DNA from 2 places in the Rhizobium sp. NXC24 genome. Region 2 is predicted to be linked to the other one. Evidence: predicted binding sites of a transcription regulator. Region 2 holds the regulator's gene; the other holds the start of a gene.

Region 1 (7,454 bases), 2.0 Mb from region 2:
AGCACGCCGAGATTTTCGACGAGCTGGAACGCCAGCCCCTTGGCAAGACCCTGCAAATCTTCGGCGCGCGACAGATCGTCGAGCGGCTTCAGCACCGTGCTGATATGATGATTCACGAAGCGCTCGATGCGCGCGGCGACATGATCACGCGCATTGCCCGTCAACTGCTCGTCTGCGAGCAGGATGACGCGCGGACGCATGACGTGATCGCTGCCCGACAGCCGCGCCACGGGATCGCCGAGCCAACGGACGAGGCCATCCGCACTGATCGCCAAATCGCTGTTGCCTGCCGCATGGATACGGGCGGCGCGCGCCTCGAATTCCAGCGCCAGCGCCTTCTGCGAGGCCGTCTGGACAGCCTTGGCGTCCGGCCCCTCGGTTCCCGCGATAGGCGTGAACCGGAATCCGGTCAACTGTCCCACATGATGCCCCTCAACGAAGACATCCCCATTCACACTGATTTCAGCTTCCAGCATCGCATTCTCTCTCAGGCGCTTCATGAGCACAGATGTCCTGCGATCAACAAAGCGTTTCGTCAACCTCTCATGTAACGCGTCAGACAATCGATCTTCGATTTCCCGCGTCTTTTCTTGCCAGTGTGTCGGATCGGCAAGCCAACCGGGCCGGTTCGACACATAGGTCCAAGTCCTTATCTGCGCGATTCGCGCCGAAAGCGTGTCGATCTCACCGTCCGTCCGATCGGCGCGATGCACCTGCTCGGCGAGGAAGTCCTCTTTTACCGTGCCATAGCGCACAAGGTCGGAAAAGAGGGTGGCGATAAGATCGGCATGCTGGGCGGGCGTAATCCGCCGATAATCCGGAAGCGCGCAGGCTTCCCATAATTTTTCGACCCGCGCCGGATTATTGGCGAGATCGGAAATCTCCAGATCGCGCGACAGATATTCCAGCGCCTGCTGATCGACCGCCGGCAGTGCCCGCGTCAAGCCCTGTACGCGCGGTGCGCTCTCGAGGCTCGCGCGCAGCGAAGCGATCGAGGAGAAATCGAATTCCTTGGTTCGCCATTGTAGCACTTTAACCGTATCGAACTCGTGACCCTCAATGCGCCGTACCAATTCGTCGTCGAAGGGATCCACCTGGCCCGTTACGCCAAAAGTGCCGTCCTTCAGATGACGACCGGCGCGGCCGGCGACCTGGCCGAGTTCGCCCGGATTGAGATTGCGGAACTGATAGCCGTCAAACTTGCGATCCTGGGCAAAGGCGACGTGATCGACATCCAGATTGAGCCCCATGCCGATCGCATCGGTCGCCACGAGATATTCGACATCGCCGGCCTGATAGAGCGCGACCTGTGCGTTGCGGGTACGCGGGCTGAGCGCGCCGAGGACAACGGCGGCACCGCCGCGCTGGCGACGGATGAGTTCGGCGATGGCATAGACTTCGTCGGCGGAGAAGGCGACGATCGCTGTGCGCTGCGGCAGGCGGGTGATCTTCTTCTGTCCGGCATAGAAGAGATGCGACAGCCGCGGCCGCTCAACGACGGTGATCCCCGGCAGGAGCTGCTCAAGGATCGGCCGCATCGTGCCGGCGCCGAGCAGCAGGGTCTCGTCCCGCCCGCGCAAATGCAGGATACGGTCGGTGAAGATATGGCCGCGCTCCAGATCGCCGGCGAGCTGCACTTCATCGATCGCGACGAAAGAGGCCCGCGTCTCACGCGGCATCGCTTCGACGGTGCAGACGGAATAGCGCGCATTGGGCGGCGAGATCTTTTCTTCGCCGGTGACCAGCGCGACATACTGAGCCCCGACCTTCTCGACGACACGCGTATAGACCTCGCGCGCCAAGAGCCGCAGCGGCAGGCCGATGACGCCATTGCCGTGCGCCACCATGCGCTCGATGGCATAATGAGTCTTGCCGGTATTGGTGGGTCCGAGCACCGCGGTCACGCCGCGTCCGCTCAGGATCATTGGCTGCGAAGTCTGAGTCATAGGTCCATGCATGGGCGAGAAACCACTGTCTTCCGATCAGCAAGGTCCCCAGGGAAGAGAAGAAGAGATGACGACCATATGTGACAAAGGCAAGACCTGAATGAAAAAACAACGGCTAGAATATGCGATTTTATCTTTGGCCGTCTCAACCGAAAGCTACATTCTCTCTGCATCCAAAACGAGTCCGGGTGAGTCGAGAACAGCTTGAGAACGAATCGGCGACGAATCGCTGACTCCGCCCTGTTCCCTTTGTGTTCACCACTATATGGATTTCGATTTACAAACCGCCACCAGATAGTGAATCGCATTGGGACTCCTTTTTCACGTGAATCAGGAGCCATCACGCGAATCCGGCGAACCAGCCTTCCCGTTTGGAAACATGGTTAACCATCTGTAAATTCCGCAATTTTCCGAGATAAATATCGAGAACGGCTCTGAGTTAAGATTCGGGCCAAAGCCGGAACGAATCGGCGACGAATCGCTGACTTTCCACAATTCCGCATTTGTTCTCCACAACATCTAGTGCCTTCTCCGGCGAAATGCCCAGGACTCTGCAGGGTTGAAGCGCCAAATCACGTCGAATCGTGGATTGCAATTAACTTTTGAGCGAAACGTAATATGAAAAGTCCATAATCTCTCGCATTGATTGCAATCGTTAACTTTCCGACCAAAGCCGGAACGAATCGGCGACGAATCGCTGATTATGTCGTGTACTGTATTTGTTCACGGCTAGATATAGCGTTCGGAGGGGAAGCTCATCCAAAGGGAGGATGATGTGACGATATGGGTAGCGAAAAAATTCGCCGGCATTAACCATTTCGACCGAGGAATTACCACTTTCCGGCGATAAGGCCTAAACCTTCCTCGCCGAAAGGGGTAGGTTCTCCGAGGCCACAATCCCTGCCGCCGTTAACCAAAGCCCAAATACAGAACGAATCGCTGACGAATCACGGACAAGCTCGCTTTCCCGTTTCGTTCACCGCAACATATTGTATTTTAAATTGTTTTTAACCATATCCCGCGGTCGTCGGCGGGTATTTTCTTGCGCAGCTCGCAGCCGGGCATTAACCTTTGCCCGGGGCATGCCGGCTCATCTTCATGTCTTGTTATTTCTGAGCCGGAACAATTTCTCGTGAAATAAGTTTCTATCGACAGCGGCATTGGTGCGCCCTCATTCTCGAGGAGTGGATAAGGACGCATCGGCACTTGTATCTAGGCGCATCTTATCCGCTTGCGTGAGGTCGCTCTGGCGGGATGCTCTAGGCGCTGGACGCGGAGGAATACGCTATGCTTGGTACAATATTGCTCGTGATTTTGATTCTGCTGCTGATCGGAGCGCTCCCGAACTGGGGTTACAGCCGAGGTTGGGGATATGGTCCATCAGGTGGTCTCGGACTAGTTCTCGTCATCGTTCTTATTCTGCTATTGATGGGCCGGATCTGATCCGGCTGAGTTTGTTGAAAATCTCACACTAGGGAGCAATACCATGAAGAAAATCATTGTCGCGATCGCTCTTGTCGGCGCACTCGCCTCATGCACAGCAACCGAGAAGGGCACAGCCATAGGCGCCGGCACCGGCGCGATCATAGGCGGTGTCGCCAGCAATAGCTGGGGTGGCGCCGCAATCGGTGCCGTCGCCGGTGGCGCCGTTGGCTACCTCATCGGCCGGTCCCACGAGCACCAGGGCTATTGCATCTACCGCGACCGCTATGGCCGCCGCTATGAGGCTCGCTGCCGGTAAGCCGGTATAGACAAAGATCGATTTCTTCCGGCCGATCGTCAGCGCTTCGTTGACGATCGGTCATGAAAGCCAAATCTTTCGCGCCGAAAATTTGGGCCGACATTTCTTGAGACGAACACTCACACCCACGCAGGTTTCGGGGGGATCGCGTCAACGTTTTTGGAAAGGAACGGCACCATGGCCGAATTCATTGCAAGTATCGCAGCATTCGCTCTTGTCGGCACCACATTTTATGTACTCGGCCATGCCGTACGGATGCGGGACAAGGAAATGCGCCGTGTGGTCCTTAAGCCTGTCGTTTTGGAATTCAAACCCCGGCCACGGCCGTCCGTGAATTCACGCCAGCGATGACTGCCGGGCAATTTCCCGGCAATCATCCGCCACTTCAGCCCATCAGCTCAAACGAAGAACTGGCCGCCATTGGCGCTGATCGTCGATCCCGTGATGAAGCCGGAATCGTCGCTAGCAAGGAAGACCGCGACGCGGGCGACTTCCTCGGGCTCGCCGAGGCGTCCCACAGGGATCTGCGGAATGATGCGCTCGTTCAGCACCTTTTCCGGCACCGCCAGCACCATCTCGGTGCCGATATAACCGGGGCAGATGGCATTGACGGTGATGTTCTTGGCAGCACCCTCCTGGGCCAGCGCCTTGGTGAAGCCGAGATCGCCGGCCTTGGCGGCGGAATAGTTCGCCTGGCCCATCTGGCCCTTCTGACCATTGATCGAAGAGATGTTGATGACGCGGCCGAAGCTGCGGTCACGCATGCCCTGCCAGACATGATGCGTCATGTTGAACAGGCCGGTAAGGTTGGTATTGACGACCTCGTGCCACTGCTGCGGCGTCATCTTGTGGAACATGGCGTCACGGGTGATCCCGGCATTGTTGACGAGGATCTCGATGGGGCCAAGCTCCTCCTGCACCTTGGCAATGCCGACGCCGCAAGCTTCATAGTCGGACACATCCCATTTATGGACGGAAATGCCCGTCTCCTCGCGGAAAGCCTGTGCCTTCTCGTCGTTGCCGGCATAGGTTGCCGCAACCCGGTAGCCTGCATTGCGCAGCGCTATCGAAATGGCCGCCCCGATGCCGCGTGTCCCGCCTGTCACCAACGCCACTCTGCTCATGTCCACTCCCCTCTGTTACCGCTAGAGCAGGATGAGCGAACCCGAATCGCTCATCCGTCTCTCGCTATTTATTTTAGCATGACCTTGTTTACAACCATTCCCGCATCGTTTGGCGCGACGCGGCTCAAAGCGCCTCGAAGCACATGGCGACACCCATGCCGCCGCCGATGCAGAGCGTTGCGAGACCCTTCTTGGCGCCGCGGCGCTTCATTTCGAACAGCAGCGTGTTGAGGATGCGCGCGCCGGAGGCGCCGATCGGATGGCCGATGGCGATGGCACCGCCATTGACGTTGACGATCGACGTATCCCAGCCGAGATCCTTGTTGACGGCGCAGGCCTGTGCAGCGAAGGCCTCGTTTGCCTCGACGAGGTCGAGATCGCCGACCGACCAGCCCGCCTTTTCCAAGGCCTTGCGCGAGGCAGGGATCGGGCCGCTGCCCATGATCTGCGGATCGACGCCGGCAGTTGCCCAGGAGACGATACGTGCAAGCGGCTGGATGCCGCGGCGCGAGGCTTCCGACTCGGTCATCAGCACGGCAGCAGCCGCGCCGTCATTCAGGCCCGAAGCATTGCCGGCCGTCACCGTGCCTTCCTTGTCGAAGGCCGGGCGCAGCTTGGTCATGCCGTCCAGCGTCGCACCGTGACGGATAAATTCGTCGGCGTCGACGCTGACGTCGCCCTTGCGGCCCTTGACGATGAAGGGCACGATCTCATCCTTGAAACGGCCTGCGAGCTGGGCAGCCTCGGCCTTGTTCTGCGAGGAAACGGCGAACTGATCCTGGTCATCGCGCGAGAGCTGCCACTGGCGGGCGATGTTTTCCGCCGTGATGCCCATGTGATAGCCGTAGAAGGCGTCCGTCAGGCCGTCCTTGATCATCGTGTCGATCATCTTCATGTCGCCCATCTTGGTGCCGCCGCGAAGATGGGCGGCATGGGGGGCCATCGACATGGATTCCTGGCCGCCGGCAACGATGATCTTGGCGTCGCCCGAAGCGATCTGCTGCATGCCGAGCGCAACGGCGCGCAAACCGGAACCGCAGAGCTGGTTGACGCCCCATGCGGTTGCCTCCTGCGGGATGCCGGCCTTCATGGCGGCCTGACGGGCAGGGTTCTGCCCTTCGCCGGCCTGCAGCACCTGGCCGAGAATCACCTCATCGACTTCCCTGCCCTCGACACCGGCGCGTTCCAATGCGCCCTTGATGGCAGCAGCGCCGAGCTCATGAGCCGGAATGGTCGCAAAGGCGCCGTTGAAGGAACCGACAGCAGTGCGAGCTGCACTGGCGACGACGATGGATGGATTGCTCATGGAAGCCTCCTCACAGGTTGAACATATATAAGGCGAAACTGTCAAAGCTTTGCGCCGGAGTCAAACGCCAAGAATTTTGATCTTCCAGATTTCATGAAGCCGTCATCGCCGGCAAAAATCTGATTAATGGAAAGGGCTTGCCGCATCGCACAAACCGATTGTCACCAAGCTTCTTTTGCGTCTACACTTGGGGGTGGAGGAGTTTCCATACAATCAGACGGGTCCAGGAGACTGATAATGGCAAAGAATGAGGGCCAGATCGTAATCAAGAAATACGCCAATCGCCGCCTATACAATACCGGCACCAGCACGTACGTGACGCTGGATGACCTGGCGGAGATGGTGAAGAAGGGAGAGGAATTTATCGTCCAAGATGCAAAAAGCGGCGAAGAAATCACGCATTCGGTGCTGACGCAGATTATTTTCGAACAGGAATCGAAGACCGGAAATACGCTGTTGCCGATTTCATTCCTCCGGCAGTTGATCACCTATTACGGCGATCAGATGCAGATGGTCGTCCCGAGCTTTCTCGAACATTCCATGCGCGCCTTCACCGAACAGCAGACACAGATGCGCGATCAGATCAACCGCGCCTTCGGCGAAACGCCGCTCGGCAAGAACCTGCAATTGCCGATCCAGATGGTCGAAGAACAGGTCCGCCGCAATACCGAAATGTTCCAGCAGGCCATGCAGATGTTCTCCCCCTTCATGAAGCCGCCGGCAAAGGAAAGTCGCAAGGCGGAGGCAAAGGACATCGACGAGTTGAAAGAGCAGCTCCGCGCGATGCAGAACAAGCTGGATAGTTTGTGAGCATCTTGCCGATGCCCGCCCACAGTGCAGCGCCGCTTTAATCCGTGCTCTGTACGAGCTTCTCCCCGTCGGGGGAGAAGTCAAAAACCCTCACAATCCGATCGAAACATCCCGTCCCGCCGAGCGGATCGAGATCGTGAATCCGCCGATGACATCGATGAAGGTGATGACCATCAGGATGAAGAAGGTCTGTGTCGCCGCATCCTTGACCAGCAGGAATTCGACGAGATAGGCGATGAACACCAGCATCGACAGTATGTGATTGAGCAGCGAGCCGGAACCGTTGCGCGTCGCCTTCAAGATTTCGAAGAACAGCGTGATCAGCGCGATGACGATGAAGAGATCGCCGAGCTGCAGCGTCCATGTCGCGCCCGAGAGCATGGGAAGAGCAAGGATGACATTGTTGAGCGAAGCGATGCCGCCGGCGCCCATCAGACCCAGCATCGCCAGATTGTAGAGCACGAGCGGAACGATCATCAGCGGGAAGGCAACAATCATAGCCAGGAAAATCCCTTCGGAATTGAAGT
Region 2 (7,454 bases):
GGTGCACGACCCGGTAATCGAAGTCCTTCTTCTGGGCTGCGGTCGGCAATTCGCCGTAGAGCAGCAGGTAACAGACTTCGAGGAAGTCGCCGTGTTCGGCAAGCTGTTCGATCGGATAACCGCGATGCAGCAGAACGCCTTCGTCGCCATCAATAAAGGTGATGCTGGATTCGCACGACGCAGTCGAAGTGAAGCCAGGATCGTAGGTGAAAGTGGAGGTGTTCTTATAAAGGGCACCAATATCAATGACACTTGGGCCGATGGTTCCGGACTTAACCGGCAAATCCACCGTCTTTTCACCCCAAGTTAGTTTCGCGCTTTGTTCCGTCATGCTGATCCTCCAAGATTTGGCGGGATTGGCGCCTTAAAAAGCGCCAAAGGGTTAAGCGACTAACGATTAGCTATATGATCCAGAGCCTAATGCCAAGTTATCCTTACGCCTATTTGTGCATTGCAGTATCAACTTTTGGGCACTGCGGTAGAAGGGACCGTTTTGCGCAAGCGTGAATTAGCGTCTTTTGTCGGCGATGATGCCGATTTCAGTTGAAATCACTGGCCGGTGACGGCAAAACTCCCGCTATAGCTGTAGTTTTGCGTGGGCGCTGGAATATATGCCTAATTTAGAGGCACCGGATCCGCAGGTAGATAGTCGGGAATTGGCTGCGGTTGCCGTGCGCGAGCAGGGCGTGGGCGCCGTTATTTCTCGTGCCAAAGCGTCGCGGCCGGAGCGGACACAGGACCACGCCGCGCTTATTGCCCGTCTTCGCCTCGCGGCGGGCAGCATCCGACTCGGCATTTACCATTTAGCCGAAGAAGAGGCGGCGCACGGTCGCGCGATGCTATTTGCGCCGGTCTACATCGGCGCCGGCGCGATCGTCTGGTTCTCAGTCGGAGCCGATCCGCCGCCGCAGGCTGTTTTTACGGCCCTCCTTATCTTCGCTGTCGCATTCTTCCGCCAGCAGCAGGCGGGGCGAGTGCTACAGCACATATTGTTTGCCGGCATGCTGGTGTGCTCCGGCATGGCTCTGGCGCAATGCGAAACCTGGCGCGCATCGACGGTGATGCTCGACTCTGCGGTGACGACCACCATCACCGGGCGGATCGAACGGCGTGAAGCCGACGACAAGGGCCGTTGGCGCTATGTCGTCGCCCTGGAGGCAACGGAAAAACCGACCATTCGCAGGCCGCCGGCGCAGATCACCATTTTCGTGCGCAAACAGCTCCAGCCCTTCGAACTCGGCGACCGCATTCAGGGTAGAGCGCGGTTGACGCCGCCGGCCGGACCTGCCTTGCCCGGCCTCAACGATTTCGCCTTCAGCGCCTATTTCGATGGCACCGGCGCGAATGGCTTTGCCTATGGAACGCCGACACTATTGTCACCGACTGGTGATGTAGTTCAGGGATCGGTCCTCGACAAGGCGGATATCTGGCTTGCCGGTTTGCGCAGCCATATCGGCGATAGAATCAGGACGCTTTTGCCCGGAGACACCGGCGCCTTTGCGGCTTCGCTTGTCACCGATGAGAGACGAGCGATCTCAGACGATACGACGGAAGCGCTGCGGACCTCGGGTCTTGCGCATATCATCGCCATCTCCGGCCTGAACATGGCGCTCTCCGCGGGCATCTTTTATGTCGGTTTACGCTACGCCCTCAGTCTGTTTTTCGGCGTGGCACAGGCTTGGCCAACAAAGAAGATTGCGGCCTTCGGCGCGCTAGTTACAGTGACGGCTTATTATCTCATTTCCGGCTTCGGGGTATCCGCGGAGCGTGCCTTCATCATGATGGCTATCATGCTGATCGCCGTGCTCTTCGACCGACCATCCATTAGCCTGCGCAACGTGGCGCTATCGGCGATAGTCATTCTCATACTGTCGCCTTCGCAGGCGCTCGGACCAAGTTTTCAGATGTCTTACGCCGCGACCCTGGCGTTGGTGTCCGGCTATTCGCTCTGGGCGAGGAGGCCGCATCGGGAGAGCGTTCTCTCCCGGTTCCGGGTCATGCGTCCGCTGCTCTTCGTTTCCCGTTTCTTCGGAAGCATATTGTCGACCTCTTTTATAGGCGGCGCATCGACGGCAATCTTCTCGATAGAACATTTTCACCGGTTGGCGACATATGGCCTCGTTGCCAATCTGGCGGCTATGCCGGTCGTCTCCTTTGTCGTCATGCCGTTTGGCATGGCGGCGACGCTACTGATGCCATTTGGCGTTGATGCCCCTTTCTGGCAGATAACCGGCTGGGGACTTGATGTCGTCATCGTCATTGCCAAAACGGTTGCCGCCTGGGGCGGTAATATTCCCTTCGGCCGGCTGCCGGTCTGGCTGTTCCCGACGGTCATAGCCGGCTTCTTGCTGATGACCTTGCTGAGAACATGGCTGCGACATGCAGGTGCGCTCTTGATCACCGGTTCGGTCGCAGTCGTGGCGCTCGGCCCCGGTGTCCTGAAGCCTGATCTCATGATCTCCGAGGACGGCACGCTGGTCGCCTTGTTGCGCAACGGTGCGTTGACGACAAACCGCGAAAAACCGCCGGATTTCATCTTCGAGCAATGGCAAAGAGCATTGGCGATCACCGAGCAGCAACCGCCAACGATGCTTCCGCCGGATAGTCAGCTCCCCAAAATCAGCAAATCAGACAAGCATCGTCGCCTGAATTCCGAAGAACAGAGCGCCGTTCGAAAGGCGATGGATGCGGCATTAGACGCGGCCGGGCCGGGCGGTTTCGCCTGCCAAAAAGGTGCATGGTGCGTGGCAATGCTGGATAATGGCGACATGCTTGTCACCATTGAAGATGCCGCCTATCTCGCTCCGGCCTGCGACACGGCCAATATCGTCATCACCTCCGTACGGCTGCGTCTTGATCGCTGCCGCTCTGGCGCCACGCTCTTCACAGGTGCAACATTGCGCCGCACAGGGTCCATCGAAATGAGCCTTAGCACCGATAAACCGATAATGACGGCAGCGTTTGAAAACCTTTCGCGGCCATGGAGCCTGCATCGCTCCTACGACTGGCGAACAGACACTTTTGGCGCGCCGCTCAAGCCGGCGTCACCGGTCAGTGATAGCGGCGAATGAGACCGACGAGCTTGCCTTGTACCTTCACTCGATCCGGCCCAAAGATGCGGGTTTCGTAAGCAGGGTTTGCCGCTTCAAGCGCGATCGAGGCTCCCTTGCGGCGGAAGCGCTTCAATGTCGCCTCTTCATCATCGACGAGAGCGACGACGATGTCGCCGGGATTGGCGGTCGTGGCGTTGCGGATGATGACGGTATCGCCGTCAAAGATGCCGGCATCGATCATGGAGTCGCCCTTGACCTCCAGCGCATAATGCTCGCCGGAGCCGAGCATGTCGGCGGGAACGGTGATGTCGTGAGTATTGTTCTGGATGGCCGAGATCGGAACGCCGGCGGCAATGCGGCCCATGACGGGTACCGAAACCGAACTGTTGTTGTCCTCACTCACCGGCTTGGTGGGTGCGGGCGGCGGCACAAGTTGCGGCTTGCCAAGGCTACCCTCGATGACGCTTGGCGAAAAGCCGCGGCGAGGCTGCAGGCTCGGGCTATAGGCCTCCGGTAGCTTGATGACCTCCAGCGCCCGGGCCCGGTTCGGCAGGCGACGGATGAAGCCGCGTTCTTCCAAAGCCGTGATGAGACGGTGAATACCGGATTTGGACGCAAGGTCCAGCGCATCTTTCATCTCGTCGAAAGATGGCGGAACACCGGACTCCTTCATTCGTTCGTGAATGAAGAGAAGCAGTTCCTGCTGCTTGCGCGTCAACATCGTTTTGAACCTCGGGACTGAGAAGGTGTCGTGAAACAAATCCAGAACGGACACTATATGTTCCATATGTGTTCCGCAAGCCCTTAAATTTCGGTGAACATTTTGTAGGTGCATCAAATAAATGGGAACATAACAGGTCCCGGGCAGATGACTTTTTTCCCGGCACCTTCAAACTAAATAGCAGAAATATATGCGGAATCGGGCGAAGCAAAATTTCGGACGATCCCAAAACGGATTATCTCCAAGGCGGCGAAAAGCCATGTTCTTCGTTCTATAAGCTCTTTGGAGGACGACACTCTCCGAACCATGGAGAGCAAGCTATGGATCTGACTGGGAATCCGGATTTCTGAGGGGCCGGGATTGGTGCCATCCGTAGTAATATTCGATGGGATATCAATAGGTTGAACTTTTCCTCGAACTCCCGTGCCGGTGCTCGAGCAAGGTACGGTCGTTGGCGATCTGCCTTAGCATGCTGCGCCCGGCCAGAATCATCTCGACGAGAAAGGCCACAAAGGCGCCCATGAGTGCGAAGACGGCAAGGCCAAAGAGCCAGAGCAGCAATTGCTCGCGAAATTGCTGTCGAATTGCACCGCCCATGAGGCCGAGCGTCGCAAGGCATGTGAACACGCCCGATGCCGTGCCGAGCAGAACTGCGATCTCCAGCGCCAATGTTCGCCGTCGCAGATAATAGAGCTGCAGCAACCGCGTTTCATCCGGGTCCTCAGAGGTCACCCGTTCGAAAAGGCTGTTGACCCGGTCGGAGACGCGGGCGAGCCTGGCCGAGAAGACATTGAGGCACCCGGCGGTGCCCGCCAGCAGAAAGACCGGTGTCAGCGCTATTTGAATAACGTGCGCGGCAATAGACGTCAGATGGTCATTCAGCACATTGGATCTCCTTTCTGTCCAACGTCATCCGGTATCGGCTCCAGGGTTGTCGCCTTGCCAAAGAGGGCGCGGAGATGAGGCTGGTGACTGATCTCGCGCGAACGTTCAGGTCGGCGGCGCTGCCGATTGCGTCATTTGCTCAGCGATCTTCTTTCTCTGCAGTGTCATGGCTGCGATCGCGGCATCGGATTTTTCCTCGCCACCCACCTGCACTGTCGGCTGAGCGAAGTCGATGCCGTTTTCCATGAAGGCGTCGCGGATCATGGTATAGGCCTGGCGCCGTATGTAGGTTTGCCGACCGGGGAGGGCGGTAAAAGCAAAGCTCAGTTCGATACCGAAGTCGCCAATTTGCTCCACCCCCTTCATTTTCAGGGTCTCAAGAATCTGCGGTCCGATTTCCGGATCTTCTTTCAACTGCTCTCCGATTTGCTTGACGATCCTTTTCGCCTTGGCGACGTCGGTATTGAACGGAACCCGTAGCAGGAATTTATCGATCGCCCAGTCGCGGCTCATGTTCTGAACGGCGCCGAGTTCGCCGAAGGGAACTGTGAACACCGGACCATGATGATGTCGAAGCCTGACGGAACGCAGGCTGAACGATTCCACGGTTCCCTTGTAGCTGCCGCTTTGAACGTATTCGCCGACGCGGAAGGCATCGTCCATCAGGTAGAAAATGCCGCTGACGATATCCTTGACGAGCGTTTGCGAGCCGAAGCCGATCGCCACGCCGAATATGCCGGCCCCCGCAATCAACGGCCCGATCTGCACGCCCATTTCGGACAGCACGGTGAGGACGGCGGCTGCGATAACGATGGCTGCCAGTGCGTTGCGGAAGATCGGCAACAGGGTGCGAAGGCGGCCCGCGCGCGCGGCTTCCGCCGATGGCGAGGAGGCACTGCTATCGGCGGCGCTCAATTTCTCGTCAATGAATGCCCTCGACAATTGCCAGCAGAGATCGGCCAAAATCAGAACGACGACGCTCTTCAGCGCACCGCGAACAGCGGCGTCGATCGCCGGATTTTCTCGTGCGAGGATGTTGGGATCATAGTGCCAGACGACGGTAATCCAGGCGACCGCGGCTACGATGACGAGCGCCCGCGCACCGCGGATGGCCAGCACCATGCGCGCACTGTTCTTGTTGTCACCAGGCCAGCGTCCCTTTGCGAATGCTTCGGCCGTCCGTCCGACGGCAGTCAATAGCCCCGGAAGAACAACGACATAGATGCCAAGCCAGAAAAGGCCGACGAAGTTGGCCACCCAAAGAAGCCAGAGGCAGGCAACGTAGAGTGAATAAAGGATGTTCATAAGCGTCAGCTGTCGGGCAGCGGTTTCCTTGCCCGGTCGCCGCCATACGGCTTCGAGCGTAATCAGCAATAGGAGAATGGAGAACCCGTGGGAGACGACGGTGCCGACATCTCCGTCGATGGAGAGCGGTCTGGTCAGCGACGTCGTGGCGCCGGCTATCGCCAAAACGGCAATGAAGAGACAAGCCCTACGATAGCCGAAGGCCGACAGAGAGCCCGCGTCCATCGATAGTCTGCAGACGGCAAATGCGAGGCGAGCGGCAATGAATGCCGTCAGATAAAACAGGATCACCACATGCAGTAGCGGCGGCCAGTCAATGGCTAGGAAAATGGCGGAGCTGACGAGGGTGAAAGTAATCCACGGTCCTAATTCTCCGATCGTATGTGCGACAAGAGGATTTGGAAACTGGGCTTTCAGGACGGTTTTCTTGAAAAACCATTCCGCAGCGAGACCGACGCAGACCAATGCGGCGAACATGACGACGGCAGGCGCAAAGCCGTTGTTCCTTGCCTGCTCACGCACCCTGCTCGCTGCAGCGGCGAGCTGCCCCGGTACATTGGGAATCGCCGACCGTAGCGCCTTATATCGGGCGCGAGCGCGGGCCTCTCCGGTTTCGACCAGCGTCGCCGTCGCCGAAGGTGCCGGCTGTTGCTCGGCTGCTTGCCGCTTTTCCAGCCATTGGCGCAGCTCCGGATCATTCATCAGACGCAGCAATTCCGATAGCTTTGCAGGCGGTGCTGTGGGGGCCGTTTCGGGGGTCTGCGCGTGGCACAGTTGCGGCGCAATAGCCGTGAAAACAAGGATAAGTGCAACGGCGACCAAGCCGCTGGGCATAAGGGAAATCAAGCGAGCGACAGAATCCGTGAACCTTCGGACGTGGCCCACCAGGGCCAGACAAAGAGAAGCCGTCAAATGTAAGACCGGGCGTATGGGCGCCCCCTCGACGAGCATCAAGCGCATGTCTCCCCCAAGCACCCGACAATCAGATTGAGTACTGCTGCAAAGATAGAAGTAACGACGGGCCGCTTTTCTGCCTTTCCGAGATCGGATGGTGAATTGCGTTGCCGTTGGACAATCCGAACTGAAGAATGCGCGTCTTTGTCTTGCTGCCGGGAAACGGACTTTTCGGCGCTATCCTCACCCGTATCACTTACCTGTTGCCGCACTACAGGTCATTTATTGCAGTATGATGCGGATATTGCTCGAATTATTGCCCTCTCACAAGGGAGAGTTTGGTGCCAGCACATATATAATTCGGCTAGTTCGCGTGCGGATTTTTGCGGGAGCGCTCTTCTGTCGTCTGCTCCGACGCTTTGATCTTGAATTGAGCGGCAGATGGGCGCAAACCTGCCGACGAATGAAGGGGGAGACCATGACCTCATCGCCGCATCCGCTGGATCATCTCGTTCTGCCGACGGTCAATATCGCCTTGGCGCGGGAGCGGCTGGGCAAGCTTGGTTTCACCGTAGCGTCCGATGCCCGACATCCCT

The links. The regulator LexA, encoded in region 2, represses DNA repair genes until DNA is damaged. The targets are predictions, from matches to a motif close to TGTTCNNNNTGTGTTCNG.
Region 1: a site for LexA is predicted at 2,188-2,205, ahead of NXC24_RS19690 (helicase-related protein). Genes of this name have one in related genera too.

The regions. Positions count from the first base shown of each region.
Region 1 is NZ_CP024311.1:4,019,815-4,027,268, forward strand. It holds gene NXC24_RS19690 (helicase-related protein) at 1-1,946, opposite strand, end outside; gene NXC24_RS19695 (DUF3309 family protein) at 3,234-3,389, shown strand; gene NXC24_RS19700 (YMGG-like glycine zipper-containing protein) at 3,433-3,687, shown strand; gene NXC24_RS19705 (beta-ketoacyl-ACP reductase) at 4,086-4,811, opposite strand; gene NXC24_RS19710 (acetyl-CoA C-acetyltransferase) at 4,936-6,117, opposite strand; gene phaR (polyhydroxyalkanoate synthesis repressor PhaR) at 6,355-6,927, shown strand; gene NXC24_RS19720 (hypothetical protein) at 7,018-7,425, opposite strand.
Region 2 is NZ_CP024311.1:1,856,415-1,863,868, forward strand. It holds gene gltA (citrate synthase) at 1-331, opposite strand, end outside; gene NXC24_RS09160 (ComEC/Rec2 family competence protein) at 612-3,071, shown strand; gene lexA (transcriptional repressor LexA) at 3,052-3,774, opposite strand; gene NXC24_RS09170 (DUF2721 domain-containing protein) at 4,168-4,659, opposite strand; gene NXC24_RS09175 (mechanosensitive ion channel family protein) at 4,765-6,798, opposite strand; gene NXC24_RS09180 (VOC family protein) at 7,337-7,454, shown strand, end outside.